3 regions of the Chitinophaga sp. 22620 genome follow, and region 1 is predicted to be linked to each of the others. Evidence: riboswitches for the same ligand, from Rfam matches in the RefSeq annotation. Region 1 holds a riboswitch; each other region holds the start of a gene.
The links. Region 1 has a riboswitch for cobalamin ahead of ACTJIK_RS09210 (ribonucleoside-diphosphate reductase small subunit). Riboswitches for the same ligand answer to the same signal wherever they lie in the genome.
Positions count from the first base shown of each region.

Region 1 (10,420 bases):
AGGTGAGCTTGGAAGCGGAAGGCGTGTCCACGAACAGGTTCAGGCTCTGGCTCTGGCAGATGAATGCGCCACGGTCCGCCGCCATATCGATGATCGTACGTTGTTTGATCTCCCAAACGGTTTTGTACAGTTCCTTGATATTGCCGGGGATCTCGTCTATCTGCTGGATAGAGCCGTTGGCCGCGATGATCTTGTTCTTCATGTCGCTGTCCCAAAGGCCCAGTTCCACGAGGTCTTTCAGCAGGTGTTTGTTCACCACCACGAACTCTCCGCTCAGTACGCGGCGGGTGTAGATGTTGGAAGTGTACGGCTCAAAGCACTCGTTGTTGCCAAGTATCTGCGAGGTGGATGCGGTGGGCATCGGCGCCAGCAGCAGGGAGTTGCGGATGCCGTGTGTTTTGATCTCAGCTTTGAGGGCTGCCCAGTTCCAGCGGTCGGAGGGCGTAACGCCCCACATATCGTATTGCAGGATGCCTTTGCTGGCAGGAGAGCCTTCGTAGGTCTCATATGCGCCGTTTTTCTTCGCCAGGTCGTTGGAGGCGGTGAGAGAGGCGAAATAGATGGTTTCGAAGATGTCTTTATTCAGTTGCTGCGCCTGCTCGCTTTCGAAGGGGTAACGCAGCAGGAAGAATGCGTCTGCCAGGCCCTGTACGCCGAGGCCGATGGGGCGGTGGCGCAGGTTGGAGCGGCGGGCTTCTTCAACCGGGTAATAGTTTTCGTCGATGATCTTGTTCAGGTTCAGTGTAGCCTGGTAAGTTACTTCGAAGAGCTTCTGGTGGTCGAATTTGCCGTCTATCACGAAGCGCGGTAGCGCCAGCGATGCGAGGTTACATACGGCCACTTCTTCGGGAGACGTATATTCGATGATCTCTGTGCAGAGGTTGGAACTTTTGATGGTGCCCAGGTTCTGCTGGTTGGATTTGCGGTTGGCGGAATCTTTATACAGCAGGTAGGGGGTACCGGTCTCGATCTGTGCGTCCAGGATGGCGAACCAGAGGTCCTGCGCTTTTACGGTTTTGCGCTGGCGGCCTTCGGCTTCATATTTTTCGTACAGTTTTTCGAATTCTTCACCCCAGCAATCTGCCAGCCCGGGTGCTTCGTGGGGGCAGAACAGGCTCCATTCGCCATTGCTTTCCACGCGTTTCATGAACAGGTCGGGCATCCAGAGGGCGTAGAAGAGGTCGCGGGCGCGCATTTCTTCTTTACCGTGGTTCTTGCGCAGGTCCAGGAACTCGAACACGTCGGCGTGCCAGGGCTCCAGGTAAATGGCGAACGCGCCTTTGCGTTTGCCGCCGCCCTGGTCCACATAACGCGCGGTGTCGTTGAACACGCGCAGCATGGGGATGATGCCGTTGGAAGTGCCGTTGGTGCCGCTGATGTATGAACCGGTAGCGCGGATGTTATGAATGCTGAGACCGATGCCGCCTGCGCTCTGGGAGATCTTGGCGGTCTGTTTCAGGGTGTCGTAGATACCGTCGATGCTGTCTCCCTGCATGGTCAGCAAAAAGCAGCTGCTCATCTGGGGTTTGGGCGTACCGGCGTTGAAGAGGGTGGGCGTGGCGTGGGTGAACCAGCGCTCGCTCATCAGGTTGTATGTTTTGATGGCGGAGTCGATATCCTCTTTGTGGATACCAACGGCTACGCGCATGAACATGTGCTGGGGGCGTTCGGCGATCTTGCCGTCGATCTTCAGCAGGTAAGAGCGTTCCAGCGTTTTGAAACCGAAATAATCGAAAGCGAAGTCGCGGTCGTAAATGATAGTGGAATCCAGGATGTCTGCATTCTTGCGGATCACGTCCCATACTTCATCGCTCAGCAGGCCGGCGGGTTTGCCGGTCTTCGGGTCGATGTATTCGTAAAGTTTCTTCATCGTCTGGGAAAACGACTTCACGGTATTTTTATGCAGGTTGCTCACCGCGATGCGGGAAGCGAGCTGCGCATAGTCCGGGTGCTTGGTGGTGAGGGAAGCGGCGGTTTCCGCAGCCAGGTTGTCCAGCTCGGTGGTGGTAACGCCGTCGTACAGGCCCTGGATCACTTTCTTCGCTACGTCTATCGAATCTACATATTCCGGCGCCAATCCGTAACACAGCTTTTCTACTCTTGCCGTAATCTTGTCAAATTTGACAGATTCCTTCCTTCCGTCTCTTTTTATAACGAACATAGTGTGATGAATTTAACTGGGTGAGTAAATATATTGTTAGGTGTATTGTTGTTGAGTCTAAAAGTCTTCGTCCAGGCTGAAAGTCTGCGTCTCTTTATTTCCCATTACGCCGGATTTCTGGTAATCGCCCACGCGTTTTTCGAAGAAGTTGGTTTTGCCCTGCAGCGAGATCATTTCCATGAAATCGAAGGGGTTGGTGCTGTTGAACATTTTGCTGCAACCCAGCGCCTGCAGCCAGCGGTCTGCCACAAACTCGATGTATTGTTTCATCAGGTCCGCATTCATGCCGATGAGGGCGGCGGGCAATGCGTCTGTGATGAATTCTTTTTCGATGGACACGGCGTCGCCGATGATCTCATGCACTTCTTTTTCGCTGAGCTTGCCGTTCAGCATGCTGTACAGCAGGCAGGCAAACTCGCAGTGCAGCCCTTCGTCGCGGCTGATAAGCTCGTTGGAGAAGGTGAGGCCGGGCATGAGGCCGCGTTTTTTCAGCCAGAAAATGGAGCAGAAGCTGCCACTGAAGAAGATGCCTTCCACTGCCGCAAACGCCACGAGACGCTGTGCGAAGGTGCCGCCTTCGATCCAGCGAAGGGCCCATTCTGCTTTTTTTCTCACCGCGGGAACGGTGTCGATGGCGTGGAAAAGGCGGTCTTTCTCCACCGGGTCTTTCACATACGTATCGATCAGCAAAGCATAAGTTTCGGAGTGGATGTTTTCCATCATGATCTGGAAGCCGTAGAAACAACGCGCTTCGGGTATCTGTACTTCGCTCATGAAGTTCACCGCCAGATTCTCGTTCACAATCCCGTCAGACGCCGCAAAAAAGGCCAGTACATGCGAAATGAAGTGGCGCTCGCCATCGTTCAGCTTCGCCCAGTCCGCCAGGTCACCGCTGAGGTCGATCTCTTCAGCGGTCCAGAAGCTGGCTTCATGGCGTTTGTATTGTTCCCAGATAGCGGGGTAATTGATCGGCAGCAGCACGAACCTGTCCTTGTTGTCTTTCAATAAGATCTCATTCTCGTTACTCATTAGTAATTTTTTATACGGTTAACTATCCATAGTTAAGTTCATTGCGATTCGCGGAGTGGGGAGACGGGAGCGCGTTATCCTAAGAGGAGGTACATCCTGGGGTCGGGCTCGCCATAACCTTATTTCGCGAAGGTTTTGACAATTACGTTGTTCTGGCAGGTCTCCTGGCTTTCCCTTGCCGGGCGCGCCTTCCCGTCCCTTCCGGAACAGTGGCGTATCTAAAAGCATCCGGCATATAGGGGATCACAGTAGCGCGTCTGCTCGTGAATTCCACACGATTCCCTATTAATTCTCCACGTTTAAGAAACGTTTGAAGCCAGCACAACGAAGTCAAGAACTGTTGCAAATGTAATGATCTAACTACCCCGTCAAAGTGATAAGTTTCCCCCATATGTGGATAAAGAATGTGGACTTTTTGGGATCGCAGAAGGGGCGTACAATTCAAGTTATTCACATCTAAAAGCAGGTAATTGGTATGATAGAAAAACAGAATGTATTGGAAATCTGGCACATATTAGAACACACTAAATGTGTGGCGAAAATTGCCCTGAAATACAAGCGTTTGAAAAATGCCGCGCTCCACGAAAAAACGCCGGGAATGTGCATCTCCCGGCGTCCTGGTATTAAGCCTGCGTTGTCTTTTTGTTAATGGGCATTAACTAAATGCGCGGCACCTTGTTGATAAACTTCTTCCTGATCACATCCTGCACAGGTACCCCGTCTATCTTGCTTTCCAGCCAGCTCACAATGTCCAGGTACAGGTAGCTCCTGCGCTCGTAAGGATTTTTCGCGATCACTTCCAGCCTGCCTTTCAGATCTTTGAACGCCGTGCGTAAAGCCTTGGGGTTGGCGTACATATTCTTGCGCAGGAATTTCAGGATCTCTTCCATCACCAGGCTCAGGTCTTTGTTCTTCGCAATGAAGTGATACACGGATTTGATCAGGTATTCCACCAGGCTGTAGTTCTCCAGCTCGTAATGCGCGATCAGGTGAAGGATGCGCGCGAAACATTGTATGTCCGCCCGCAGGTTGCCTATCCGCAGCTGGATGATCTTGTTCAGGTAAACGATCGCATTGTTATTGTCGCCGCTTCCGAAATAAAGGCAGGCGATCTTGTAATAAAATACCAGCACGCGGTGCTGGTCCACCGTGAGCTGGTGCTCTGATATCTTGCACTCCACTTCGCCCACCAGCTTCAGCCCCTCGGAAAAAGTGCCGTCCAGGAAGTGCCGGTTGATCTTCCCGGTATAGAGGTACACGAACGCGGACGTACGTGTGTTCTCATTCATGCTCTCTTCTTTATCGGTAATGAACTGTTCCATTTCCGACAGCACCTCGGTGAATTTATCGTGGTTCATCGTGTGGAAATGCGCCGTGAGCAGGTTGTGCATCGCTTTGATGTACAGGTCCACATCGGTATCGCGCAGGCCGGGATATTCGGTGAACAGGTCCACCCACTTCTGGGTATACCGGTAATACATCACGAAATCCTGCAGGATATAGTAGTACCAGCAGTAAGCCTGGTAAAGGTAAATGCGTTCATAAAAGCTCATGCTGCCCTGCTGCACGGCCGGCAGGTTGGCCTCGAAGAAGGACTTCAGCATCAGCGAATCCTTCTCATCGCGCGCATGCCCCAGCTTGAGGTACATGCCGTACATCCTTAGCGCCAGGGTGCTCAGCTTGCTTACATTGTTCAGTTGCTCGTTGATGATCCGGCTTTCGTCGCTCAGCTCTTCCGCCCGGTTGTCCAGGCTGCGGGTAATGTGCCTGCTTTCGATGAGCTTTTCAAATTCCACGATCTCGAAATACAGCATCACTTCCTCCTGCTCCCGCGCGCTGGTTTTGGCCTTAGCCAGTATCTTGAGGCTCTGGTTGTACAGCCCCTTGTTGTACAGCACCCGGGCATAGTCCAGCTGCTCCCGCAGCTCTATCAGGGGATCTTTTGTTTTATATAACAGCCGTAAGGTGGTGAGAAGATGTTTGTACAGGTGGGCCTTTACATTGCTCAACTGCTGTTTCCTGATGTCCGGAACCCGCTTCAGTATCTGCTCTTCGTCGTATTCCTTCATTTTGTCCAGTGTGTTGAACAATTGTATGAAAAGCACGTCTTCTTTCGTATTATCCCGGTTGAAGGCAAGCTGGAAGTTCCTCTTTTCAGCTTTTGTGAGCGTTTTTATTAATATGAACAAGGCATCATTCTGCGTGTTGGGCATCGTTGTTACTGGATTGTAAATTATTGACCTTCAATAGGTTAATAGTTATATATCGCCTTTGCGAATCGTAATAATGACAAATTTAACGATCTGTGGTTTAAATGTGTCAATTAGATTTGAAGGAGTAAATAGGAAGGAAAGCAAATTTAAGGAGAAAATATGGGGAAAACATTATTTGACAAGATCTGGGACAGCCATATCGTAACCAGCAGGCCGGGGTTCCCGGATGCGGTGTACATCAACACCCATTTCATTCACGAAGTGACCAGCCCGCAGGCTTTTGACGGGCTCCGCAAGCGGAACATTCCCGTGTTCAGGCCTGGAAAGACCCGTGCCACGGCAGACCATAACGTACCTACCCTCAACCAGCACCTCCCCATCAAAGAGGCCCTGAGCCGCAAGCAGGTGGAGATGCTGACGAAAAATACCGCCGAATTCGGTGTGGAGCTGTACGGCCTCGGCCATCCTTACCAGGGCATTGTGCATGTGATAGGGCCGGAGCTGGGTATTACCCTGCCGGGCATGACCATCGTGTGCGGCGACAGTCACACCTCCACCCACGGCGCTTTCGGGGCGGTGGCCTTCGGCATCGGCACCTCGGAAGTGGAGCAGGTGCTGGCTACCCAGTGCATCCTGCAATACAAGCCCAAAAGGATGAAGATCGAAGTGAAAGGGCAGCTGAAAAAAGGAGTGGTGTCCAAAGACATCATTTTATATATCATTTCGCAGATCTCCGCATCGGGCGCTACGGGTTATTTCGTGGAATACGCGGGCGAGGCCATCCGCAGCCTGAGCATGGAAGCGCGCATGACCATCTGCAACATGAGCATCGAAATGGGCGCCAGGGGCGGGCTGATTGCGCCGGACCAGGTTACCTTCGATTATATCAAAGGCCGCGAGTTTGCACCCAAAGGCGCGGACTGGGACAAGGCGGTGGCCTACTGGCAAACCCTGCACACCGATGCGGACGCACAGTTCGACAAAGTGCTGGAATTTGACGCGGCGGATATTGAGCCGCAGATCACCTACGGCACCAATCCCGGCATGGGCATGGGCGTAACCCGCCACATTCCCGCCCTGGCGGAGATCGACGAGAAAGAGCAGCCATCTTTCTCCAAATCCCTCCAGTACATGGACCTCCAGCCGGGCAGCCGCCTGCTGGGCAAAAAAGTGGACTACGTGTTCATCGGTTCCTGCACCAATTCCAGGATCGAGGACCTGCGGATGGTGGCAGAATTTGTAAGGGGGAAGAAAAAGGCGGACGATGTGACCGTCTGGATCGTGCCCGGTTCCAAACAGGTGGAGGCGCAGGCCATTGCAGAAGGGATAGACAAGGTATTTGAAGAAGCGGGCTTCCAGCTGCGCCAGCCGGGCTGCAGCGCCTGCCTTGCCATGAACGAGGACAAAATTCCCGCCGGCAAATACTGTATTGCCACCAGCAACCGTAACTTTGAAGGAAGGCAGGGGCCCAATGCCCGTACTTTCCTGGCCAGCCCGCTCACCGCGGCGGCGGCCGCCATCACCGGTAATGTGACCGACGTTAGAGAACTGATATAATTATTGACAATGGACAAAAAATTTGCTAACCTGTCGTCTTCAGTGGTACCGTTACCGATAGAGAACATAGACACAGACCAGATCATCCCCGCACGATTCCTGAAAGCGACCACACGCGACGGGTTTGGTGAAAACCTGTTCAGGGACTGGCGGTACGACGAACAGAACGCACCCAGGAAAGATTTTGTGCTGAACAATCCGCTCTACAAAGGCAGCATCCTCGTAGCCGGCAAGAACTTCGGCTGCGGCTCCTCCCGCGAGCACGCCGCATGGTCGCTGGCCGACTATGGATTTAAAGTTGTAGTGAGCAGCTTTTTTGCGGATATCTTTAAGAATAATGCGCTCAATAACTTCATCCTGCCCGTGCAGGTGAGCGACGGGTTCCTGCGGAAGATATTCAACGCTGTGGAGAAAGACCCCGCCGCGCAGGTGGAAGTGAACCTGGAAGAACAGTTCATCCGCATCAGCGCCACCGGCGAACAGGAAAAATTTGACATCAACCCGTATAAAAAGACCTGCCTGCTGAACGGGTACGACGATATCGACTATCTGCTCAGCCTCAGCAAGGAGATCAACGCATACGAAGCTACTAGACCTTTTAATTTCTAATACAATCTAATGGGAGTTACGAAGAAAATACTGGTTATACCCGGAGACGGGATCGGGCAGGAAGTGACCGCGTGGGGGAAGAAAGTACTGGAGACGATCGCTGCCAACTACAAGCACACCTTCACTTTCGATGAAGGCATTATGGGCCACGTGGCCATTGAAGCCACCGGCGATCCGCTGCCGGACAGCACGCTGGAGAAAGCGCGTCAGAGCGACGCCATCCTTTTCGGCGCTATCGGTCATGCCAAATACGACAACGATCCCACGCTGAAAGTGCGCCCCGAGCAAGGCCTGCTCAAGATACGCAAAGAGCTGGGCCTGTATGCCAACCTCCGCCCCATCAAACTGTTCGACGACCTGTTGCAGGCCTCCAGCATTAAGCCGGAGATACTACAGGGCGCGGACATCCTGTTTTTTCGCGAGCTTACCGGCGATGTGTATTTTGGAGAAAAAACAAGAAGTGAAGACCGTACTTCCGCTTCGGACCTGATGATATATCACAAATACGAAGTGGAGCGCATTGCCCGCAAAGCCTTCGAAGCTGCGCGCACCCGCAAAAAGAAACTCTGCTCCGTAGATAAGGCCAATGTGCTGGAAGCTTCCCGCCTCTGGCGTGAAGTGGTGCAGAGCCTGGAGAAAGAATACCCGGATGTTGCAACCGAGCATATGTTCATAGATAATGCCGCGATGCAGCTCATCAAAGACCCGAAACGTTTTGACGTGGTGGTGACCGGCAACCTGTTTGGAGACATCCTCACCGATGAAGCCAGCCAGATAGCAGGTTCCATGGGCATGCTGGCTTCTGCTTCCATCGGCGATTCCGTTGGCTTCTACGAGCCTATCCACGGTTCCGCCCACGACATTGCAGGCAAAGGCATCGCCAACCCACTGGCCTCCATCCTGAGCGCCGCCCTGCTGCTGGACATTTCCTTCGGTCTTAAAGAAGAATCCCAGCGCGTGATCCGTGCCGTGGATGCCACCCTGCGCCAGGGTTTCCGTACAATGGACATTGCGAACAAACATACACCCAACGACTTCGTGCTGGGCACCGACGCCATGGGCACGCAGGTACTGAAAAACCTTAACTAACCTACAAACAGATTGTCATGGATAATAACCGTGTTTACGTTTTTGATACCACCCTCCGCGACGGCGAGCAAGTGCCGGGCTGCCAGCTCACCACCGTCGAGAAGATCATTGTCGCCAAAGAGCTGGAAGCCCTTGGCGTGGACGTGATCGAAGCAGGGTTCCCCATTTCCAGCCCCGGCGATTTCCAGAGCGTGGTGGAGATATCCAAAGCAGTATCCGAGCCAGTGATCTGCGCGCTCACCCGCGCCAACACTGCAGACATCGATGCGGCCGCCGCAGCGCTGAAATACGCCAAACGCAAGCGCATCCACACCGGTATCGGTTCGTCGGACATGCACATCAAATACAAATTTAACTCCACCCGCGAAGCCATCCTGGAACGCGCCGTGGAAGCCGTGAAATATGCCCGCAGGTTCGTGGACGATATTGAATTTTACGCCGAAGACGCCGGCCGTGCGGACAATGCATACCTCGCGCAAATGATCGAAGCGGTGATCGCCGCGGGCGCCACCGTAGTGAACATCCCCGATACCAACGGCTACTGCCTGCCCGAACAATACGGCGCGAAGATCAAATACCTGATGGACCATGTGTCCAACATCGACAAAGCGATCATTTCCGTGCACTGCCACAACGACCTTGGCCTGGCCACTGCCAACACCATTGCCGGCGTGATGAACGGCGCGCGCCAGGTGGAGTGTACCATCAACGGCATCGGCGAAAGGGCCGGCAATACTTCCCTCGAAGAAGTGGCCATGATCCTCAAAACGCACCATGCGCTGGGTTATACCACCGGCATCAACAGCAAAAAAATATACGAGATCAGCAACCTCGTGTCTAACATGATGCGCATGCCCGTGCAGCCCAATAAAGCGATCGTGGGCCGCAACGCTTTCGCGCACAGCTCCGGCATCCACCAGGACGGAGTGCTGAAGCACCGCGAGAACTACGAGATATTGAATCCCGAAGACATCGGCCTGCAATCCAATTCCATCATCCTCACCGCCCGCAGCGGCCGCCACGCGCTCAAACATCACCTCGAGCGCCTGGGTTACAAGATCGATAAGATCAATCTCGACGAAGTGTATGCCCGTTTCCTCGAAATGGCCGACACCAAAAAAGAGATCACCGACCACGACCTGCTGACGCTGATGGGAGACGGAGACGCCAACCACTACGACGATAAAGGCATCAAGGTAACGCTGCTGCAGGTAGTTTGCGGCGACCCGCTCCGCCCGATGGCCACGGTAAAGCTGCGCATCAACGGCGAAGAAAAAGAAGCCAGCTCCGCGGGCAACGGCCCGGTGAACGCCACCATCAACGCCATCCACAACATCATCCAGGACGATATCACCATCGATGAATTCAGCATCCAGGCGATGCGCGGCGGCAGCGAAGACGTGAGCAAGGTGAACATGCGCGTGCACCACGGCGGCAAATCCTACTACGGCTTCGGCTATTCCACAGACATCGTGAACGCCAGCGTGCATGCTTATGTGGATGCGCTGAACAAGATCTATTAAGAAGAGTTTTTTGTCTGTATAAAGGGCCGTTCCTGCAAGGGACGGCCCTTTTTTCTTGCCCTTTTCCACCACCTTTCGTATCTTGCCGCCATTATGAAAGCGACTTACAACGCCACCATCAAGGGTAAGAACTGTATCGAAATAGACGGCTTCTACGATGAGATCTCCCGCGCATTCCGCTTCCCTGATTATTTCGGGCGCAACCTGGATGCTTTGTACGACTGCCTTACCGAACTGCA
Region 1 covers NZ_JBQEMV010000001.1:2,239,725-2,250,144, forward strand. Annotated here, with positions in the region: gene ACTJIK_RS09205 (ribonucleoside-diphosphate reductase subunit alpha) at 1-2,161, opposite strand, end outside; gene ACTJIK_RS09210 (ribonucleoside-diphosphate reductase small subunit) at 2,219-3,190, opposite strand; cobalamin riboswitch at 3,328-3,526, opposite strand; gene ACTJIK_RS09215 (hypothetical protein) at 3,850-5,403, opposite strand; gene leuC (3-isopropylmalate dehydratase large subunit) at 5,563-6,960, shown strand; gene leuD (3-isopropylmalate dehydratase small subunit) at 6,970-7,569, shown strand; gene leuB (3-isopropylmalate dehydrogenase) at 7,579-8,658, shown strand; gene ACTJIK_RS09235 (2-isopropylmalate synthase) at 8,676-10,181, shown strand; gene ACTJIK_RS09240 (barstar family protein) at 10,275-10,420, shown strand, end outside.

Region 2 (10,420 bases), 1.1 Mb from region 1:
CCCGCCAGTTCTGGCTCGGTACAGACATCGGGCTTTGCCTGCTGGACTTCCCGCAGAGAACCTGCTACACCGCCAGGTACAACCCGCATCATATTCCCGCCCTCAATATCCCGGAACTGCAAAAGAATATTTCCCGTCTTTTCGGCGACAGCCGCCACGGGCTTTTTATCAACACCTGGGCCTACCAGGCCGAGCATCCTGATTTCCATCACTACAACCTGCTCACCGGCAAGCTGAGCGGCGACCTCCTGCATATCGGCGCGCTCACCTACATGATGGAAGACCAGCAGGGAAACGTATGGAGCGCGGGCGACAAGCTCTGGCGTTTTTCCGGCAACGGGCAAACCGCGCAGGAGTTCGCCCGCGACCAGTTTGCACGTTACGGCCTGGATTATACCGATATGTTCTGTCTCGAAGAAGACAATATGCAGAACATGTGGATAGGCACCAGCAACGGTATTTTCATCTTCAACTACAACAAGCAGCAATTCCGCACCACACCCTTCAAACCCAGTACAGACGGCCGACCCGGGCCGCTGCTGGAAGCGACGGACACCTGGCAGCACCCCAATGGCGACGTATGGGTGGCCAGCTGGGGGCAGGGCCTGCTTGTGTACGACAGCACGCTTACCCGGCTCAAAAAACAAATAAAACATCCGTCGGACTTCAAATGCAATATGCTCTGGTGCATACAGCCGCTGCCCGATGGCCGCGTGGTGATCGGCGCGCAGCATGCGCATCTTTTATTCGTGGACCCGCGTACCTGGAAAGTGGAATACCGCAAGCTGGACGAGCTGGACAACCGCACCATCCGAAGCATTGCGCTGGACGCAGACGGGAATCTCTGGCTGGGTACGCAATGGGGCATACTCGCCAAATGGGATTACCGGCGCAAAATCATCCGCACCTGGACGGACAGCCTGTACAAAAATGGCCGGTACCAGTGGCAGCATATACAGGACATTTACCCGGACAAGCACCGCAACATCTGGGTGGGCACGGCAGGCCACGGCCTGCTGAAGATGGACACGGCAGGGCGTATCCTGCAGCGCTTTGCAACGAATGAACCCGGACATGCGCTGCCCGGCAACAATATCCGGAACATCAGTCCCATGGGCGCGGATAAGCTGCTGATAGCCGGCGGCGGCATATCATTACTGAATACCGTTACCGGGAAAGTGCTGAACACGATCACCGAAGATCATGGATTGCCCGTGCATACCGTTACCAATGTGCTGCCCGTGAATAACCAGACCGTGTTCTTTACGACCAACTTCAGCGCGGGGAAAGTGAACCTGGCGAACCGTAAAGTGGTGCATTACGGGCGCAACTACGGCGTGGCGGATGAAACCTTCCAGCTGCCTACCGCCTGCCGGTTAAGGAGCGGCCACGTGGTGTTCGGCTCCACCAAAAGCATCCTCACTTTTTACCCGGACAGCCTGCGCGAGCCGGAAAGGCCGCCGGACGTGCGTATCCACTTCTTCAAAACAGGAGAGGACCTGCAGTCGCCCTACAGCCCCATGGTAGCTGACGGCATTCCCAATATGGTGCTGCACCATAAGAACGGCACCTTTACCATCGGCTATACTTCGTTGGCATACCTGGAACAGGACAATCTCACCTATTACTACCGGCTGGAAGGCATAGACCGTCAATGGGTGAAAGCCAACAAAAGGCAATACGTGACTTACAGTAATCTTTCGCCGGGCACCTACACGTTCCATGTGTATTGCGAAAACGGCGAAGGCCTGGCCACGCGGAACATCACCAGCATGACCATCAACATCCAGAAACCCGTGTGGCAGAAGGGCTGGTTCTACGCAGTGCTGGCGCTGCTCATTGGCGGGGTCATTTACGTGATACACCGCCTGCGCGTAAACCGGCTGCTGGCCACCGAAAAAGTGCGCCGCCGCATTGCGCGCGACCTGCACGACGATATGGGCTCCACCCTCACGTCCATCAACATCATGAGCAGCATGGCGCGGCGCAATGCCGTACAGCAGGATCTCGCTAAGACCCAGGACTTCCTCGTCAAGATCGGGGAAAGCACCACGCGCATGATGGAAAGCATGGACGACATCGTATGGAGCATCAACCCGCTGAACGACAGCACACCCCGCGTAATTGCGCGTATGCGCGAGTTTACCACCAGCATGCTGGAAGCGCGGCAGATCGGTTTTACTTTTTCCATAGACGAAAAGATCTACAGCCGCAGGCTGAAGCTGGAAAGCCGCCACGACTTCTTTATGATCTATAAGGAAACCATTACCAACATTGCCAAGTACGCCCGCTGCACCTTTGTGGACATACGCATCCAGCTGCGGAAGGGCCAGCTGGTGCTGCGTGTGCAGGACGATGGCGTGGGATTTAATGTGAATGAAGCGGGCGAGGGAGACGGGCTGATGAACATGCAGCGCAGAGCCTACCGCATGAACGGGCAGCTGAGCATACAGTCGCAGATAGGAAAAGGCACGGTGATCACGCTGATGTTCCCTACCACATAGGTATGTGATTGGCGGAACGGCGGCTACGGCTTACCTTTATCAGGCACTAACAACACACCTGGATATGATCCGAATCGTGTTATATGAAGATAACACCAAACTGCGGGAGAACTTAACCTTACTGATCGACGGGGCGCCCAACTATGTAGTATGCGGCGCGTTCAAGAACTGCGACCACATTTTACAGCAAACCGGCGAGCTTCTCCCCGACGTTATCCTGATGGACATAGACATGCCGGGAACCAATGGCATAGAGGGCCTCCGCATCGTGCGGAGCCGGCATCCCAACCTGCCTATACTCATGCTCACCGTGTTCGACGACAACCAGCATGTGTTTGAAGCTATCAAAGCGGGTGCAGACGGTTATCTCCTCAAAAAAACGCCCCCGGAAAAGCTGCTGGATCATATCCAGGACGTATACGACGGCGGCGCGCCCATGACCTCCTCCATCGCCCGGCAGGTGTTGCAGCTGTTCGCCCGCCAGCCTTCAGACCGCAAGGAGCTGTACAATCTCTCCGACCGCGAAAAAGAAGTGCTGCAGCTATTGGTGAACGGTTACAGCTACAAGATGATCGCTTCCGAGATATTCATTTCCATAGACACCGTTCGCTCCCACATCAAAAAGATCTACGAAAAACTCCACGTCAATTCCAAATCAGAGGCCGTGGCAAAGGCTTTCCGGGACAAGCTCGTGTAAGGCGGCATCCTGTTCCTTCCGTTCACCTGGCGCATTTGCCGGTCGTCCCCAACCCCGCATCCGTAAACCACATTCTTATGTGGTTGCATGCCAGCCTGAACTTCCTCAATTTTGTATTGTGAAAGGAATAGCGCGGGTAAACGGAAACCATACTTCAATCTATTTCATGCGTGTTAAAACCTCATGCCGGCCGAATGCGCTTTAACGTCATAAAAAGATCCGCTGTTTTGTCTGCCTGCAACAGGTAGCCCCCAAAAATTATTTCCCATAACATCACATTGTTCCCCAAAGGGCACACCGCGCGTGTGCCCATTCTTCATTTACACCCAACACTTTTGGCCGGAAATTTGTTACCTATGCACTAAACATCCAAAAAATGATAAAGCAACTGACCCGCTTTTTAATGGTACCCGTGGCAGCCATGCTGCTGTTCAGCGCCTGTGCTTCACAACAGGGCGCCTCCGCACCAACGGCCAGCGGCATGAAAAAAAATGCGACAGGCAAATGGACCCTGAATAACGTGAGTTACGAAGGCCTTCCGTCCACTGCCAAGATCAAAACGGTATTTTCCAACATCCCTCCGGACTGCCTGCAGGGCAGCAACTGGGTACTCCCCAGCAACGCCTATGGCTCCTACACCCTCAACGCCACCGGCGCGGGATGCCCTACCGGCACCCAGAACATCGTTTGGAGCACCCTCAACCAGGGCGGCCAGATCATGATCCAGTTCAAAGAGCTGGCGGACGGGGTGAAGGCCAAAAACATCACGGACGGCTACCGCGTGGAACTGCAAAGTGCGGACAATGCTTCCATGACATGGCGTGCACCGGTATCTTATGAAGGAAAAACCGCCTACATAATATATTCATTCAGCAGGCAATAAGAATTTATCCTGGTAAACATGTAAAGGAAAAAGCGCGGGCAGATTTTGCCCCGTTTTTTCCTTTTTTCTTATTGTATCTTTGCCCTTCGTTTTTAGAATCATTATGAAAGCATTTAACTTATTTATCAAATACCGCCTGCCCCTGGGCATTGTGCTCCTGATAGGCGGCATTGCCCTGGGCCTGACCTTCGGCTGGTGGGAAGCCGCCATTGTGCTCGTATTGGCCGTGATCTGTATCGTGACGCACTTCCTGTTCGGCCCCATGCGCCTTATCCAGGAAGCAGTGGAAGCCGGCGATGTGGAAACAGCCAACCGCCTGCTGAACCAGATCAAGTTCCCCAAGCTGCTTATTAAGCCCATCCGCAGCGGCTACTACATGATGCAGAGCAACATGGCCATGTACAGCCAGGACCTGGATAAAGCCGAAGCAGCCGTGAAGGCCAGCATCAAATCCGGCAGCCCCATGAAGGAATACGAAGGCATGCAGTACTTCCAGCTGGGCACTATCGCTTACCAGAAAAACGATATGAAAACGGCGGACGCCAACCTGAAAAAATCCATCAGGCTGGGCCTGCCCGATAAAGAAAATACCGCAGCAGCGCTGCTTACCCTCTGCTCCATCGCCATGAGCCGCAGGGATTTTAAAACCGCGAAAGACTATTTCCGCCGTGCAAAAGCGCAGAAGCCCACTACCGACCAGATCGTGAGCCAGATCAAGGAAATGGACAAATATATCAGCCGTATGCCGGGTTGATCATCCGTAAAATTATATAAAAAAGGGGCTGACCGAAATGAACGGTCAGCCCCTTTTTTCATTCAGATAGATATCCTTATACTATTTCAACGCTCTTCTCCGCCAAGTATTCTTCGACTGCCGTTCGGCCACGTCTCCCGGATAAAATATCATCAGAACAACCGATCCCTCAGATCTGCGCCAATGCCTGCGCCAGGTCTGCTTTCAGGAATGCGGGCTCTTCCAGCCCGATGTAGATCCTGACCATCCGGTGCTTCGGCTCACCGGCATTGAAGCCGCCTTCAGGCAGGGCAGCGCAGGCCGGGAAAATGAGGGATTCATGCCCGCCCCAGCTTACCGCCATCAGGAAGTGCTGCAACGCATTGCAGAACCTTTCCACCTGCGCCGCGCTGCCGGCTTTCAGCTGTATGGTGAAGAGGCCCGCAGCCCCTTTCATTTGCTGCTGTGCCAGTTCGTATTGCGGGAAATCAGGATCGAGGGGATAAAATACTTTCTCTACCTGCGGTTGCTTTTTGAGCCACTGGCAAATATCCTGCGCGCTTTCGCGGCTGCGCTTCAGCCTTATTTCCATCGTGCGCAGGCCGCGAAGGAGCAGCCATGCGGAGAAAGGCGCTATCACGCTGCCCACGCTCAGGAATTCGGACACGAATATCTTCCGCAGCAGTTCCCTGCTGCCGGTCAGCACGCCCGCCACCGTATCGCTGTGGCCGCTGATGAACTTAGTGCCCGATTGCAGGCAAAGGTCGATGCCGAGCCCGGCGGGCTGCTGGTAAAGGGGCGTACTGTAGCTGTTATCGAGGATGGTGATGATGCCTTTGGTTTTCGCCAGTTTGGTGATGGCCGCAATATCCTGCAATTCGAAGGTGAAGGAATTGGGCGATTCCAGGTAAATGAGGCGGGTATTGGGTTGGATGGCTTTTTCAAAATTATCTGTGCATGCTCCATCTACAAAAGTGGTTTGCACACCGAAGCGTGGAAGGATATTTTCCATGATCTGGCGGGCCCAGTTGTACGGGTCTTTCACGCAAACCACGTGATCGCCCTGCTGCACCTGCGAAAGCACGGCTACAAAAATAGCCGCCGCCCCGCTGCCGAACACGAGCGCGTCTTCCGCGCCATCCAGCGCCGCCAGCTTTTTCCGGAGGATGTCTACCGTTGGATTATTGCCCCTGCTGTAAAGAAAACCTTTATACTCATCCTGCAACAGCGCCCGCATATCCGCTACGGTATCGAATGCAAAATTGCTCGTTTGCATAATGGGCGGGGCGATGGCGTTGAAATAGAGCTCCCGGTCTTCCCCTAACTGATTGATAATATAAGATAGATCCATAGTTCAGATTATTGCTCTCCAGGGTTCAGGTTTTTTTCCGCACCACATACCGCATAAAAATGTAGATCGGCAGGCCTGCCACAAACCACACCATGCCGCCCAGCGCCTGGCCCAGGTCGTTTATAAAAATATTGACCGTTACGAAAAGATATACCGTAATAAAAAACGCGGGAAGAAAGGGATAGAGCTTCATTTTGTAGATGCCCTGCCCGTCCAGGTGCGCCGTCTTTTTCCTTAACACAAAGATAGTGGCCGCCGCCGAGGCCAGCCCGATAGAATCGAACAGCATGACGTAACGGATGATCGTATCGAAATTGCTGAGGAAATACAGCAAACCGATCACCAATGCGGCGAATACGGTCAATGCCACTTCCTGCACCTGCGTTTTGCTGTTCACCCGCTTGAAGATGCCCGGCAACACGCCGTCTTCCGCCATGGCGTAATACATCCTCGGGTTCGACATCAGGTTCACGTTCGCGTATCCCAGCACGGACATGAACAGCAGCACGCTCGTGACCTTGAATCCATATTCCCCGAAGAACGCACCCGCCATCCGCGCCGCCAGCGCATCGGTGGTTTTCAGCTGCTCGAAGCCGATCACTTTCACATAAGCGTAATTCACCGTGATGTAAAGCAGCAGGATGATCCCGATGCCCAGCATGATGGCTTTCGGCATGTTCTTCGATGGTTCCCTTACATCGCTGCCGAAATTGATGGTTTGCTGGTAACCGCCGTAGGTAAAAAAAACCGGCACCAGCGCGGCGCCGAAGATGTATGCCCAGCCATGCGGCGTAGACACGGACGCCGCCGTTTGCGGCGGCGCCACGTTGTTGCTGAAAGCGGCAAGGCACAGCAGCAATACCAGCGTGATCTTAAACACTGTCAGCACATTCTGCCAGCTGGCGCTCATCCGGATGCCCGACAGGTTGATCAGGTACAGCACCAGCACGGCCCCGATCGCGATGGCCTTGCGGCCGCCTTCGTGCTGGATGGTTTCGGGAAGCAGCACGGGGCCGATATATTCAGCGCCCACGATACAAACGGCCGCGATAGATGCGGCGTTCGATATCAGGAGCGTCCAGTTGATCATAAAGGAATAAGCGGGATGGAAACCGTAAGACAGCACTTTATAGAACCCGCCCGCCACGGGAAAGCGGCTGCCGATCTCCGCATAAGTGAGCGCCCCGCAAAGGGTTACCAGTCCTCCCAGCACCCATACCATAAAGAACAACAAAGGAGTGCCGGTTTCCCGTGCTACGCTCACAGGCGTCCTGAAAATCCCCATCCCTATGACCAGCCCCACTACGATCATAGTGAGGTCGAACGGGCCAAGCTTTGGTTTAATGCTCATAACTACAAGATAACCGATTAACCGATTATTTACATAAAATATCCGTAGGTTTGCCCCCGGTAAACGGTTGCCCCTGATCTTGATCGGGCATTAATAGGGAATCCGGTGTAAATCCGGAGCTATCCCCGTAGCTGTAAACCCGCCGCCTGCATCCCATGCAGCGCGATGTTTTCCGGAAATCCTCCAACCACTGTTCCGACAAAGGAGCGGGAAGGTACCTCCGGGAAGCGGGTGAGCCAGAAGACCTGCCGCATACCTTCCATTCCCTGCTTCGGGTGAAAGCAGAGAGCATGTTGCACTTATTCAATTTATAGACGTACATGAAAAAGAAAAGCTCAGTGCTTACTTTCGGCTTGCTGGCTATATGCTATGCAGCTTCCGCGCAAGATTCCGCGCAGGTTTCCCAGCTCAACACTTTTGTGGTGACTGCCACCAAATTCGCTAAAAAACAAAGCGAAACCGGTAAAGTGCTCACCGTGATCACCAGCCAGCAGCTTTCCCGGAGCGCAGGCCGCACGGTAGCCGACGTATTGAACGAACAGGCCGGCATCGTGATCAACGGTGTGGGCTCCAACCCCGGCAAGAACAGGGAGTTGTATTTCCGCGGCGCCACCAGCCAATACACCCCCATCCTCATGGACGGTATTCCCGTGGCGGACGCCACCGGCCTTACCGGCAGCGCCATCGACCTCCGTCTGCTGCCTGTGGACCAGGTAGAGCGCATCGAGATACTGCGCGGCACGCAAAGCACCCTGTATGGGGCGGATGCGATCGCCGGCGTGGTGAACATCATCACCAAAAAAGGCGGGGGCAAACCCGTGAGCGCTTACGGCGACCTCGTATGGGGAAGCAACCGCAGCCTGAAAGGCTCCCTGGGCCTGCGCGGGCAGCAGGATAACGTGGATTACAACGTGAGCTTCACCCATTATGTAACAGACGGTATCTCCGAAGCCGCGCCTTTCGATACCATCAAAGAACCCACCTTCGACCGCGACGGCATCCGGCAGAACGCCTTTATGGCCAGCGTAGGCATACAGGCTACAGAGCAGCTGAAACTGCGCCCATTCCTCTTTTACAGCGACTACAAAAGCCGCTACGACGGCGGCCCTTTCCAGGACGCGCAGGTGAACAACAACCAGTCTGACCTCATCCATACCGGCATCCGCGGTGATTATGACCTCAACGGGAAAGGACAGGTACACGCCAACTTCGCCTACCAGAAAGTAACCCGCCGCGACGAAAGCGCCTGGGGCGTAACCAACCTCGACGGCCGTTCGTACTTCGGCGAGCTGTACGCCAACTATGACATCAACCACTGGCTGCAAGCCCTTGCCGGCGTGGAGTACCGCAAAGCAGAAATGATCGATACCGTGAACTTCCGCAACCCGTACGGCATCCGCGACCAGTACAACACCAGCCCTTACGCCGCGCTGTTCATCAAAAACCTGCACGGTTTCAGCTTCGAGCTGGGCGGACGTTATACGCTGCATTCCAAATACGGCAACAACTTCACCTACACCATCAACCCCTCCTACCTTATTTCCGACAAGCTGAAAATATTCGCCAGCATTGCTTCCGGTTTCAAAGCTCCCACCCTGACAGCGTTGTACAGCATCTGGGGCAGCGAAGACCTGAAGCCGGAACACGCCACCAGCTACGAAGCCGGCGCACAGACCTTCCTATGGAACGGCAAGATCGACCTGCGCGCGGTAGTGTTCAAACGGGATATGAAAGACGTGATCGCGTACATCAACAACAAATACGTGAACTTCAATAAACAGAACGATAAAGGTCTTGAAGTGGAACTGGCCGTACAGCCTGCCAAAGGCCTGAACGTAAAAGTATCTTACGCTTATGTGGACGGAGAGGTGACCACCCAGGCCTCTCCCGGCAAAGACACCACCTACAGCAACCTGGTGCGCCGCCCCAACCATACCGGCACGCTGAATGTAGGTTACCAGGTCACCAAACACCTGTTTGTAAGCAGCACCCTCCGCCACACCGGCAGCCGCTACGACCTGTATTATCCGCCGTTCCCGCAGCCCATGGAAAACAAGCCACTGGAGGCGTACACCCTGCTGGACGCTTATGTTGAATACCGTTTTTCGCCAAAGGCCAACATTTTCTTCAACGCAAATAATATCACCAATAACAAAAAATACTGGGAAATTTATGGCTACTCGGTGTTAGGCTTCAACATGGCCGCCGGGATATCCTTTTCACTGTAATCAATAAATTCACAACAGATGTCAATCAGGAACCTACAGCCCCGCTTCTTCGTTCTGCTGCTGTTCATCATCGTGGCAGGCGTGCTGCGCATCACCGCCGCGGGCAATATCACGCCTTTTTCCAATTTCTCGCCGGTAGGCGCCATGGCGCTGTTTGGCGGGGCATGTTTTGCGGATAAATGGAAAGGATATGTATTTCCCCTGCTCACGCTTTTCCTCAGCGACGTGATCATGATGCAAACGGTATACAAAGCCTATTCCAACGGCTTTATGTTCAGCGGCTGGTACTGGATCTATATCGGTTTTGCCGCCAGCGTGCTGATCGGTCAGCTCGTGATCAAAAAGATCAGCGTGGGCAATATTGTGCTGGCCAGCGTGCTGGCAGCCGTTATCCACTGGCTGTTCGCTGATTTCGGTACGTTCATGAGCGATTTCAATATCGACATTACCACTGGCAAACCGTTTACCCGTGACCTTTCCGGCCTTATCAGGTGTTACACCCTCGGGCTGCCTTTCCTGAAGAACACCCTGCTGAGCAATCTCGTATTCAGCGGCATTTTCTTCGGACTGTTCGCCTGGATGGAAAGAAAGATACCGGCGCTGGCTGTACGTTAAATATCACTAAAGGGCCGGCTGCCTGGCCGGCCTTTCTTTTTATTCATCAAACCGCTTA
Region 2 covers NZ_JBQEMV010000001.1:1,109,979-1,120,398, reverse strand. Annotated here, with positions in the region: gene ACTJIK_RS04780 (sensor histidine kinase) at 1-2,504, shown strand, start outside; gene ACTJIK_RS04775 (response regulator) at 2,569-3,201, shown strand; gene ACTJIK_RS04770 (hypothetical protein) at 3,578-4,084, shown strand; gene ACTJIK_RS04765 (tetratricopeptide repeat protein) at 4,188-4,838, shown strand; gene ACTJIK_RS04760 (trans-sulfuration enzyme family protein) at 5,008-6,168, opposite strand; gene ACTJIK_RS04755 (APC family permease) at 6,194-7,519, opposite strand; cobalamin riboswitch at 7,567-7,786, shown strand; gene ACTJIK_RS04750 (TonB-dependent receptor plug domain-containing protein) at 7,840-9,747, shown strand; gene ACTJIK_RS04745 (DUF6580 family putative transport protein) at 9,766-10,362, shown strand.
Region 2: another riboswitch for cobalamin. It lies ahead of ACTJIK_RS04750 (TonB-dependent receptor plug domain-containing protein); the one in region 1 lies ahead of ACTJIK_RS09210 (ribonucleoside-diphosphate reductase small subunit).

Region 3 (10,420 bases), 2.0 Mb from region 1:
TGAACGAAACAAAATCATGCTGCACATTCCACCACACCACAGGGCTTAAAGCCAGGATCATTAACACAAATGATAACCAGGGCCAGCCCGTACCCAGCCACTTCCGGTGCGTGGCAGACAATGCCAGGTACAATAAAAGTCCAGCGGGAAGGAACACCGCTGTGTACTTGCTGTCAAAGGCAAGGCCCATCATAACGCCCGCCAGCAGCCAGTATACCTTCTTCTCCAGGAACACAGCCTTGTAAAGGCAAAGCAGGCTCAACGTCCAGCAGAGCATCAGCGGCACATCCGGCGTAGACACCAGGGACAGGATGGTGACCATGAGCGTGGAACTGAACAGCAGCAAAGCATTGGAAGCCCGCCCCCGGCTGAGGAACCGCAGCGAAAGCCGGTAAAAAAAAGCGAGGGTCAGCAGCGTAACGACCGTATCCGCCAATTTCACGGCGTATACCTTTTTCCCCAGAACAGCCGTGAAGATCTCCAGCACCCAGGCAATGCCGGGCGGATGATCGTAATACGACGCAGCCGGATGCTCGGCGTAGAAGGTGTAATACGCATCCTGCGGCATCAGTCCCATTAAACCAATAAAAGCCAGTCTTAACAACAGGATGAACAAGGCAGACAATACCAGCCACCGGTTTTCAGTGTAAGCAGTATGCAGGTCATCCCGGAAACTTTTTATCTTCATATCCGGATGTAAACAGTAAACAGTTATCTCGACAATTTGACATAGCCAGAATCGTTCCGGAATTTTCCGGCTATCTTCCTTCCTGAAACGTATAACCTGTTATTTTTCATATATTTATTCACGTCTAACCGGCAACTTTAACATCGCTGTAACAGTCCCTCAAAACATGAAAAGATACCTGCCCCTTATTTTACTGCTGTGCCTGGTGAAACTGGCCATACATATGGCCGGGAACCACAACTATGATTTCATGCGCGACGAGCTGCTGCACCTGAGCGCGGGCCATCATCCCGCCTGGGGTTATTACGAGTTCCCGCCTTTCATCGGCTGGGTGGCGAGGGTGTCCATTTTCCTGTTCGGGCATTCGCTGGTTGGTATGCGGCTTTTCGCCACGCTGGCGGGAGTTGTTATTGTCGCATTATGCTGCCTGATGGCCATGGAGCTGGGCGGGAAGAAATGGGCTGTTTTTCTTGCAGGGGTTTGCGCGTTGGCATTCCTGCCTTATTACCGCAATCATTTTTTATTTCAGCCCGTCGCGTTCGACCAGCTCTTCTGGGCGCTGGGTTTTTATTTCGTGTTGCGTTATGTGAATACGAAGCGCAATGTATACCTCGTGTACACAGGCATCACAGCGGGTTTCGGGCTGATGAACAAATATACTTTCGTGATATGGATCGCCGGTATTTTGCTTGCGCTGCTCTTTCATGATAAAGCGAAGGTGTACCGCAACAAGTGGCTCTATATCGGCGGGGGCATCGCTTTGCTGATCTTCCTGCCGAACATCATCTGGCAATACCGACATGGCATTCCCTTTTTTCTGCACCTGGAGCAACTAAGCAAAACGCAGCTGGAAAAGAACAGCGTGTTCGAATTCATAATGATGCAGGCATTAACTCCGTTCACTTTGCTGCTGAGCCTTGGCGGCTTGTATTTCGTTATGCGAAGGCCGCAATGGCGTTTCCTGGGAATTGCTTTCCTGCTGATGTTTGTATTGATGTGGGCGCTGCGTTCAAAGTCTTATTATTTCTTTGCCGCTTACCCGCCTATGTTCGCCGCCGGCGCCGTTTGGCTGGAAGCGCTTACCAGCAGGCGGCCTCGCTGGAATATCGCCGTGGCTGCGGTGATGATGGGTTTCGCACTTCTTGCGCTGCCATTGTTAATTCCCGTTCTCCCCATCGAAAGATTTGTAAAATACGCCCGCATCAAACCTGACGCAGAAGGCCGTTACGAGCTCACCAGCGATTATGCGGATATGTTCGGGTGGAGGGAACAGGTGCGGCTGGCAGACAGCATCTACAACACCCTCCCGCCTGAAGACCGGCAGCAATGCATCTTCTGGGCGGAGAACTACGGCGAGGCAGGCGCCATACGGATACTGGGCAACCGTGAGCCGGTATGCCGCCACGGCAGCTTCTGGACCTGGGGGCCGGGGCCGCTATCCGGCGAAGTTGCCATCAGTATAGGTAACGAAGCCGATGTGGTGGACATGATCTATGAAGAACATCAGCTCATCCGGATCATCAAACACCCTTACGCGATCGATGAGGAAAATAATATCCCCGTATACCTCTGCCGTAAACCCAAGATAAAGCTGAAAGACATCTGGCCTACGCTGGAGAAACGGGTGTTTGAATAGCTCAGTTTTTCTTCAGCAGCCATTTCACCAGGTCTGCGGCTGCACTCATATATATATCATCTAAAAAAAGAAGGACCGGAATAATACCAGTCCTTTTTCTATTTTGTGCCGGTTAACAACAATAAGTACTTTTAATTTGTTTATAGCTCAAAACCTGAACCTTATGGAAATTAAATCATCCACGAAGTATTTTGCGGAACTGGTAGGCACCTTTGCCCTTGTATTATTTGGCTGCGGTGCGGCGGTTGTATCCGGCGTTTCGCTTACAGGCCCTGCGGGGATAGGCATCCTGGGTATCGCGTTTGCCTTCGGGCTCGCGGTGCTGGCGATGTGTTATGCCATCGGCGGCATATCAGGCTGCCACATCAATCCCGCTATCACCATTGCCATGCTGGTAGCCGGTAAGATCAAAGGCAGCGAAGCGCTGGGCTACATTATTTCCCAGCTGATCGGCGCCGTGCTCGGCGCGGCCGTATTGTATGCCATACAAAGCGGCCTAAGCGGCTGGGCGCCCGGCGAATGGGCATTAGGCTCCAATGGATGGGGCGAAGGTTATGGCGCGGGGTATAATACCGCTTCCGCGTTCATCGCCGAAGCAGTGCTCACTTTCCTGTTCCTCTTCGTGATCTTCGGCGCCACCGGTAAATGGGGCAACGGAGCCATGGCCGGTATGGCCATCGGGTTAACGCTCACGCTTATTCACATGGTGGCTATTCCCATCACCGGCACGTCTGTGAACCCTGCAAGAAGCTTCGGCCCTGCGCTTTTTGCCGGCGGCAAGGCCATGGCACAGCTCTGGCTTTTCGTAGTGGCGCCCATCGTGGGAGGCATTGCAGCTGCGCTCGTATGGCGCGTGCTGGAGAAAAAATAAAGCGTATTCACTGAATAACACCGGGCCTGACCGTACCACTGCTGGTAGGTTCAGGCCCGGCGCTTTTTATGCTATATTATTGGTTTTCGCAAACGATGTGTATGATTCCGGTGCCGCAGAGGAAACCCTCATGTATTTAAAAAGCCGCCCCGTTTAGCTGACGGGGCGGCTTTGATCTATGCAGGCACGTTAGACGTGATCCTTTCCCTTGCCGCGCGGGCGGCAGCTACCATGTTTTCGAGCGCAGCTTTTGTTTCAGGCCACTTGCGGGTTTTGAGCCCGCAGTCCGGGTTTACCCAGAGGTTGCGCAGCGGCAGCAGCTCCGCCGCTTTTTGCAGCAGCTGCACCATTTCTTCCACACCGGGCACACGCGGCGAATGAATATCGTATACCCCCGGGCCTATTTCGTTCGGGTACTTAAAATCCGCGAACGCTTCCAGCAACTCCATCTGCGACCGCGATGTTTCTATCGTGATCACATCCGCATCCATCGCTGCAATATGTGCAATGATGTCGTTGAATTCGCTGTAGCACATGTGGGTATGCACCTGGGTATCGTCCTTCACGCCACAAACAGCTACCCTGAAGGCTTTCACAGCCCATTCCAGGTATGTATCACGGTCGGCTTTCCTCAATGGCAACCCTTCCCGGATGGCCGGTTCATCCACCTGTATGATGCCAATGCCCCCTTCTTCCAATGCCACGGCTTCGTCGCGGATGGCCAGGGCTATCTGGCTGGTGGTAACGGAACGCGGCTGGTCGTTGCGTACAAACGACCATTGCAGGATCGTTACAGGCCCGGTGAGCATGGCTTTCATGGGCAGGGCCGTGCAGGATTGCGCGAACTTCGTCCAGCGGAGGGTCATGTCCGCAGGGCGGCTCACGTCGCCATAGATTACGGGCGGTTTCACGCAGCGGCTGCCGTAGCTCTGTACCCAGCCGTTTTGGGTGAAGGCGAAACCGTCCAGCATTTCACCGAAATATTCGACCATATCATTCCTTTCAAACTCGCCATGCACGAGCACATCCAGCCCCAGTTCTTCCTGCAGCCTGATGGCGTTCACGGTAGCCTGTTCAAGCGCGGCCTCGTATTGTTCCGAAGGGAGCCCTCCTTTCCGCCACTGCGCCCGCAGCTGGCGGATATCGTCCGTTTGCGGGAAGGAGCCGATAGTGGTGGTGGGGAATAACGGCAAGTTGAAACGCGCAGCCTGCAACTGCTGCCTCGATCCAAAGGGGCTTTGCCTCCGGGCATCGTCGTCCGTAATGGCCGCTGTACGGGCCTTTACAGCTGGCTTATGAATTCTTCCGGAAGCGTTTCTTTCAGCGATAGCTGTGCGGTTCAGTTCCAGCAGGCTGTTGTTGCCGTGGAAAATAGCGTCCAGCGCCGCCACTTCTTCCAGCTTCTGTTTCGCGAACGCCATCCAGGATTTCATTTCCTCGTCCAGCGCTGTTTCCAGGTCCAGGTCGGCAGGGGTATGCAGCAGCGAGCAGGACGGTGCTATCATCACCCGGTCTTCACCGAGCGCTTCAACGGCTTTTCGTATGTGCGGCAACGATATTTCGTAATTATTTTTCCAGATGTTGCGGCCATCTACCACACCTAACGACAGGGAGGTTTTCGGCGGAAGCAACGGAAGCAGCTCATCCAGCTGCTGCGGCGCCCTTACGAGGTCCAGGTGCAGGCAGCAGACGGGCAGGCTGGCTGCCAGCTCTGCATTGTCGCGCAGGCCTTCGAAGTAGGTCGCTACCATTAGTTTGAGGCCTTTGCATTGTTTGCTGATCTCCGTATAGGCATAACGGTAGGCCGCCTTTTCTTCTTCACGGAGGTCCATGGCCAGGAAAGGCTCGTCCAGCTGCACCCATTCCGCGCCTTGCTCCCGCAGCTTTTGCAGGGCGCTGATGTAAACGGGCAGCAGGTTGCGCAGCAGGTCAATGCGGTGGAAGCCGCTTTCTTTTTCCTTTCCCAATAAAAGATAAGATACAGGGCCAATGAGCACCGGCTTGGGCAGGGCATTCAGCGTATGCCGCGCGGCGTCGAACGCATTGAATACCTTGTTGCTCAGCAGGCGGAATGGCTGGTCTTTTTTGAATTCCGGCACGATGTAATGATAATTAGTGTCGAACCACTTCGTCATTTCCATGGCGGTAATGTCCAGCCCATGCTGCTGGTAGCCGCGCGCCATAGCAAAATAAAGATCGATCTCGGCGTTCTCCGCTACTTCCGTTACCACGGGGGCATAGCGGTCGGGCACTGCACCGAGCAGCAGGGTCATGTCCAGCACATGATCATAAAAGCTGAAATCGTTGCAGGGCACGAGGTTCATGCCGGCGGCCTGCTGCAGCTGCCAGTGCTCTTCCTGCAACCGTTTGGCGGCCAGGAACAGCTCGCTGCGGCCAATGCGGCCCTGCCAATAGTGCTCACAGGCTTTTTTAAGCTGTCTTTGGGCTCCCATGCGCGGGTAGCCGAGGCTGTGTTTAAGCATACGTAAAACTTTTTGGTTAAAACATTAATGTGCATTAATGCTCCTTACAGTTTCCGGTACGCTTCCAGGATTGTGTAGTAGATAAGGAATGAAAAGGCACGACGGGCCATGCCCATCCGTTCCCGACTGCTGCTTCTAATCGCGAAAGCATTTGTCTTACACAGCGGGGCAAGTATCCTGGCTCGTAACATCATTACCGTTCTTCTCACCCCGTTCAGGTCGGGGGCAATGAACATCGGTGGCAATGATTCAGGTGCGTTACTTACAGTTGCGCGACAGCCCGTGATTTACACACGGTTCCTTATTAAAGACGGCTTTCGCCGTCTACCTCGCTGTGGAAAGAATGAATAAAAGTAAAGAACTCAGGGTCAAAGATAGGAAGGTACCCGGTCATTTCCTACTAACAGGCACAGGCGAACGTTAATACGCATTAACCAAAAACGATTTTGGCACAGTATATGCAAATGTCACTTTGTACCATTTAACCGTATACTCCCTGACACCTGTGGCCTGGCCATTGAAAGAACAAGTAGTATACCTGTATACGCGTCTCAAATTATTCAAGCATCCATTTTAGCAGCATAAGGTGAAGCCGGAACCCCGGCCGGAAGAGCTATGCCCTTTATGCTGCGTGGAACAACCATGTTTTTTGATATGAAAAGGATTTTGGTAATTGTGGATGATCTGCTGATGATTCATGTGATAGAACTGATCATACAGAAAGAGGGATACGATGCAGACCTGGCCTATAACGGAAAAGAAGCTACTCTTTTGCTTCGCATGTATGATTATGATCTTGTCATTGCAGATCTTAAGCTGCCATTTCCGCACCTGCAGGAACTGGCGGAAGCGCTGCGCCATCAACGGTCGCAGAAGCCTTTCTCCATCCTGGCAATTGTCCCCGCAGCATTCCTGACCGGCACGGTGGAAAGCTGGTTCGGCTTCGATGCGGATGAAACTGTAACCCGGCCTTTCTGCCCATTCGAGTTAACCGGCACGATCAAGCGCCTGCTGGCGCTTTGATTGTTGGCAGGCCTGGTTTTCCGGGCCTGCGTTTTTTATTTTTAGCGATCTTCGCCATATGGACCCTTTTTCCGTTTCCGTCAACGGCCAGCTTTACGAGGTTACGCCTTACGTAAAGGGCTACACCGTTTCCTTTCACATCGATGCGCCGGGAAGCCGCATTTCCTTTGAACTGGACGAGGAAGACAACCTACGCGCCATCACTACCGGCGAACCCGTGGATGCCGCGCTGGTAGAGCAGCTTGCCGCTGCAATTGTACAGCACTTTGGTTGAAATGCCAATATTTTTAGCTAGATTTGCTAATAATAATAGCATTATGATCGCCCTTGTTGACTGTAACAATTTCTATGTCAGCTGCGAACGGCTCTTCCACCCCCGGTTTCTCCGCCGGCCCGTGGTAGTGCTGAGCAATAACGACGGCTGCGTGGTAGCCCGCTCCGAAGAAGCCAAGGCCCTCGGCATCGCCATGGGCGACCCCGCCTTTACCATCGAAAAAACACTGAAAGCGCACAACGTCGTCATGTTCTCTTCGAATTATACCCTTTATGGCAGCCTCAGCAACCGCGTAATGCGGATACTCGCCCATTATTCCCCTGACATGGAAGTGTATAGTATAGACGAGGCTTTCCTGGACCTTTCGGGCATGAAAGACCTCCCGGGCATTGCGGCCGCCATACGTAAACATGTTTTCGACGAAGTCGGCCTGCCGGTATCCGTAGGCGTTGCCCCCACCAAAACGCTCGCCAAAATGGCAAACCGGTATGCCAAAAAGCACCACCGCCGCGCAGGCGTATGGGTCATGGATACGGAAGACGGCATCCGCGAAGTGATGGCCGCCACCGCCGTGGAAGATATATGGGGCATTGGCGCCCAGTATGCGGATAAGCTGCACAAAAAAGGATTTCATACGGCGCTGGAGCTTTCCCGCGCGCCGGACGACTGGATAAGGAAAGAAATGACCGTCACAGGCCTTCGCCTGGTGCTTGAATTGCGCGGCACCCCCAGCATACCCATGCAGGAAGCCGAGCCGCCCAAAAAAGCCATCTGCGTGGCCCGCTCTTTCGGGCAGATATTGACGGAGAAGAACGACCTGCGCGAAACGCTGGCCAATTACACAGCGATCTGCGCGCAGAAACTCCGCAGGCAGCAAAGCTGCGCAGCCGCTATACAGGTTTTCCTGTCCACCAATTACTTCCGCACGCAGGACAAACAATATCACCGCTCCATCACCCTGCACCTGCCCGTTCCCACCAACAGCACACCCACCCTGATACATTTCGCCATGGATGCGCTGGACCGTATCTACCGCCCCGGGTATAATTATAAAAAGGTTGGCGCCCTGGTGCTGGACCTGGTGCCGGAAACCAGCGTGCAACAGAATTTATTTTCGGAAAAGGACCATGCGCGCGAAGCAAAGCTCATGAAAGCGCTGGACGGCATCCATCAACATTTTCACGGCAAGCAGGTCGTAAAATTCGCGGTGCAGGGCAAGGGGGAAAAAGGTAAAATAAAGCGCGACCGGCTTTCTAAATGTTATACCACGCGGCTCACTGAAATTCTTCATTGTAAAACATAACCATATGCACAACCCGCTTTCCATTTTACGTGCCATGGTGCTGGATGGGCTCATCCAGGCGGGACATGTATACTTTGTACGTCAGTCCTACCCCAGAGGCATGTTCAAGAACATCAAGGAATCGCTGCTGATCACGCCTTACAAAAGCGCGGGCGAAGCGAACCTTCATTACAACGCCATTATTGCTGACCCGCGGCGGTATATCTACAGCATATACCATCCCGGCGACAGGGAAAAATTGTATCATGCGGCCAGCCAGCCCGAGGGCTACTGCGTTTATATCGCGTTGCTAAAAGACAGGGAATGGAAGCCCGGCCATTCCTTCGCTGCGGCCCTCAGGCGCTACATGCGGCTGCACGGCAGCAGTCCGGACGGGAGGGTAAGCTTATCTGCCGAACTGTCCATCCGCTTTGGAGAACTTTTTATTAATTTGAAGCGGCATCTGAAGGATGATGATTTTAAGATCCCCCTTTCCGAAATAGAAAAAATATAACGCGATGTGCTACGACCTTGCCTTTTCCGCCACCATCCAATCGGTGTTTGATTATCTCCCTGAGCTTAAAGACATGGGCAACCTGGATATGTCCTTTGAACCGACCTTTCACAAAGTAGCGCAGGCTTATCCCAAATGGCCGGTGGTGGTGAATGATAAGGGCACGCTGAAGCTGATGAAGTTCGAATGGGGCGTGATACCGAATTATATGAAAACGCCGGAAGAGATCAAAAAAGGCCGGAAGTGGATGGTGAACGCCCGTTCGGAAAAAGTGCTGGATACAAAAGCGTACTGGAGCCGCATCCGTTCAAACCGTTGCCTGGTACCGGCTACAGGCTTTTTTGAACACCGGGAGATCCCGGGATGGAAAAACAAAGTGCCTTATTATATCCGGCTGAAGAACCGAGATATGTTTTTCATTGCAGGGCTATACGCCTATTCGCATCTGCCCAACCCTGAAACCGGCGAGCTGCCCGGCACTTTCACCGTGCTCACCCGCGATGCCAACGACATTATGAGCCGCATTCACAACGGCGGCGATAATGCCGGCCGCATGCCGCTGATATTGCCGGTGGAATATGAACAGGAATGGCTCCGGCCGGACCTTTCGGACGAAGGCATCCGGCGCATTCTCAGCTATTCCCTTCCTTCGGATGAAATGGCTTACTGGACAGTAAATTCCGTACGCAAGGCGAAGCCTGATGATGAAGGAGTGATTGAGAAAGTGGAATATGCGGACCTGCCCGCATTATGACGCCTTGATGATCCTGAGCGGGTATGGCGTTTCTTTGCTGAGGTATTTATCCATCACGGAATACAGCCGGTCGAACTCTACCGGCTTGATCAGGTATTCGTTCACGCCCGCATCCAGCGCTTCTTTCTGCTGCTCGCGGAACGCGTCCGCCGAAATGGCGATCACGGGAATGTGCCGCAGCTCGGGGTCTTCACGGAGGAAGCGGATCACTTCGTTGCCGCTGAGCTTGGGCATATGCATATCCATGATGATCAGGTCAGGACGGCAGGTATGCGCCATTTCCAGGCCTTCCTCGCCGTTGTTCGCAATATGCAGTGAAATACCCAGGTGCGAGAAGAAACGCTCCATGATCATTTGATTGATCTCGCTGTCTTCCATCAGCAACACCCTTCTTTCTGCGGGGAAAGCGGCGTATTCCTTGCGTTCGTCGCGGGATTGCTCTTCGGGCCTGGCGGAAGCCTGCTCCACCAGCGGCAGGGTAACCGTAAAAGCGGAGCCCTGGCCGGGTTCGCTCCAAACTTCGATATCGCCGCCCATCAGTTCGGTAATGCGCCGTGAAATAGTAAGGCCGAGGCCGGTGCCGCCGAAGTTCTGGTGAATGGTTTCATCCGCCTGCTCGTAGGGCTGGAAGATCAGTTTCTGTTTTTCCTTCGGTATGCCCACGCCTTCATCCGCCACGCGGATGCACCACTGCGCGGGCTCCTGCGGGTAAATATGCAGTGTTACCTTTTTGCCGGAAGGCGTGAATTTGAGCGCATTGCCCAGCAGGTTATTGAGTATCTGCGTAAGATGCAGCCTGTCTCCCACCACTTCGCCGGGCAGCTTGTGATCTACCTGCAGCTGCAGCTGCACGCCTTTTACTTTTGCGGCATCCTGGTAAATATTCACCACGCTG
Region 3 covers NZ_JBQEMV010000001.1:193,680-204,099, forward strand. Annotated here, with positions in the region: gene ACTJIK_RS00820 (ArnT family glycosyltransferase) at 1-688, opposite strand, end outside; gene ACTJIK_RS00825 (ArnT family glycosyltransferase) at 855-2,324, shown strand; gene aqpZ (aquaporin Z) at 2,488-3,195, shown strand; gene metE (5-methyltetrahydropteroyltriglutamate--homocysteine S-methyltransferase) at 3,372-5,678, opposite strand; cobalamin riboswitch at 5,829-6,025, opposite strand; gene ACTJIK_RS00840 (response regulator transcription factor) at 6,333-6,701, shown strand; gene ACTJIK_RS00845 (hypothetical protein) at 6,760-6,975, shown strand; gene ACTJIK_RS00850 (Y-family DNA polymerase) at 7,019-8,278, shown strand; gene ACTJIK_RS00855 (hypothetical protein) at 8,283-8,771, shown strand; gene ACTJIK_RS00860 (SOS response-associated peptidase) at 8,776-9,525, shown strand; gene ACTJIK_RS00865 (ATP-binding protein) at 9,520-10,420, opposite strand, start outside.
Region 3: another riboswitch for cobalamin. It lies ahead of metE (5-methyltetrahydropteroyltriglutamate--homocysteine S-methyltransferase); the one in region 1 lies ahead of ACTJIK_RS09210 (ribonucleoside-diphosphate reductase small subunit).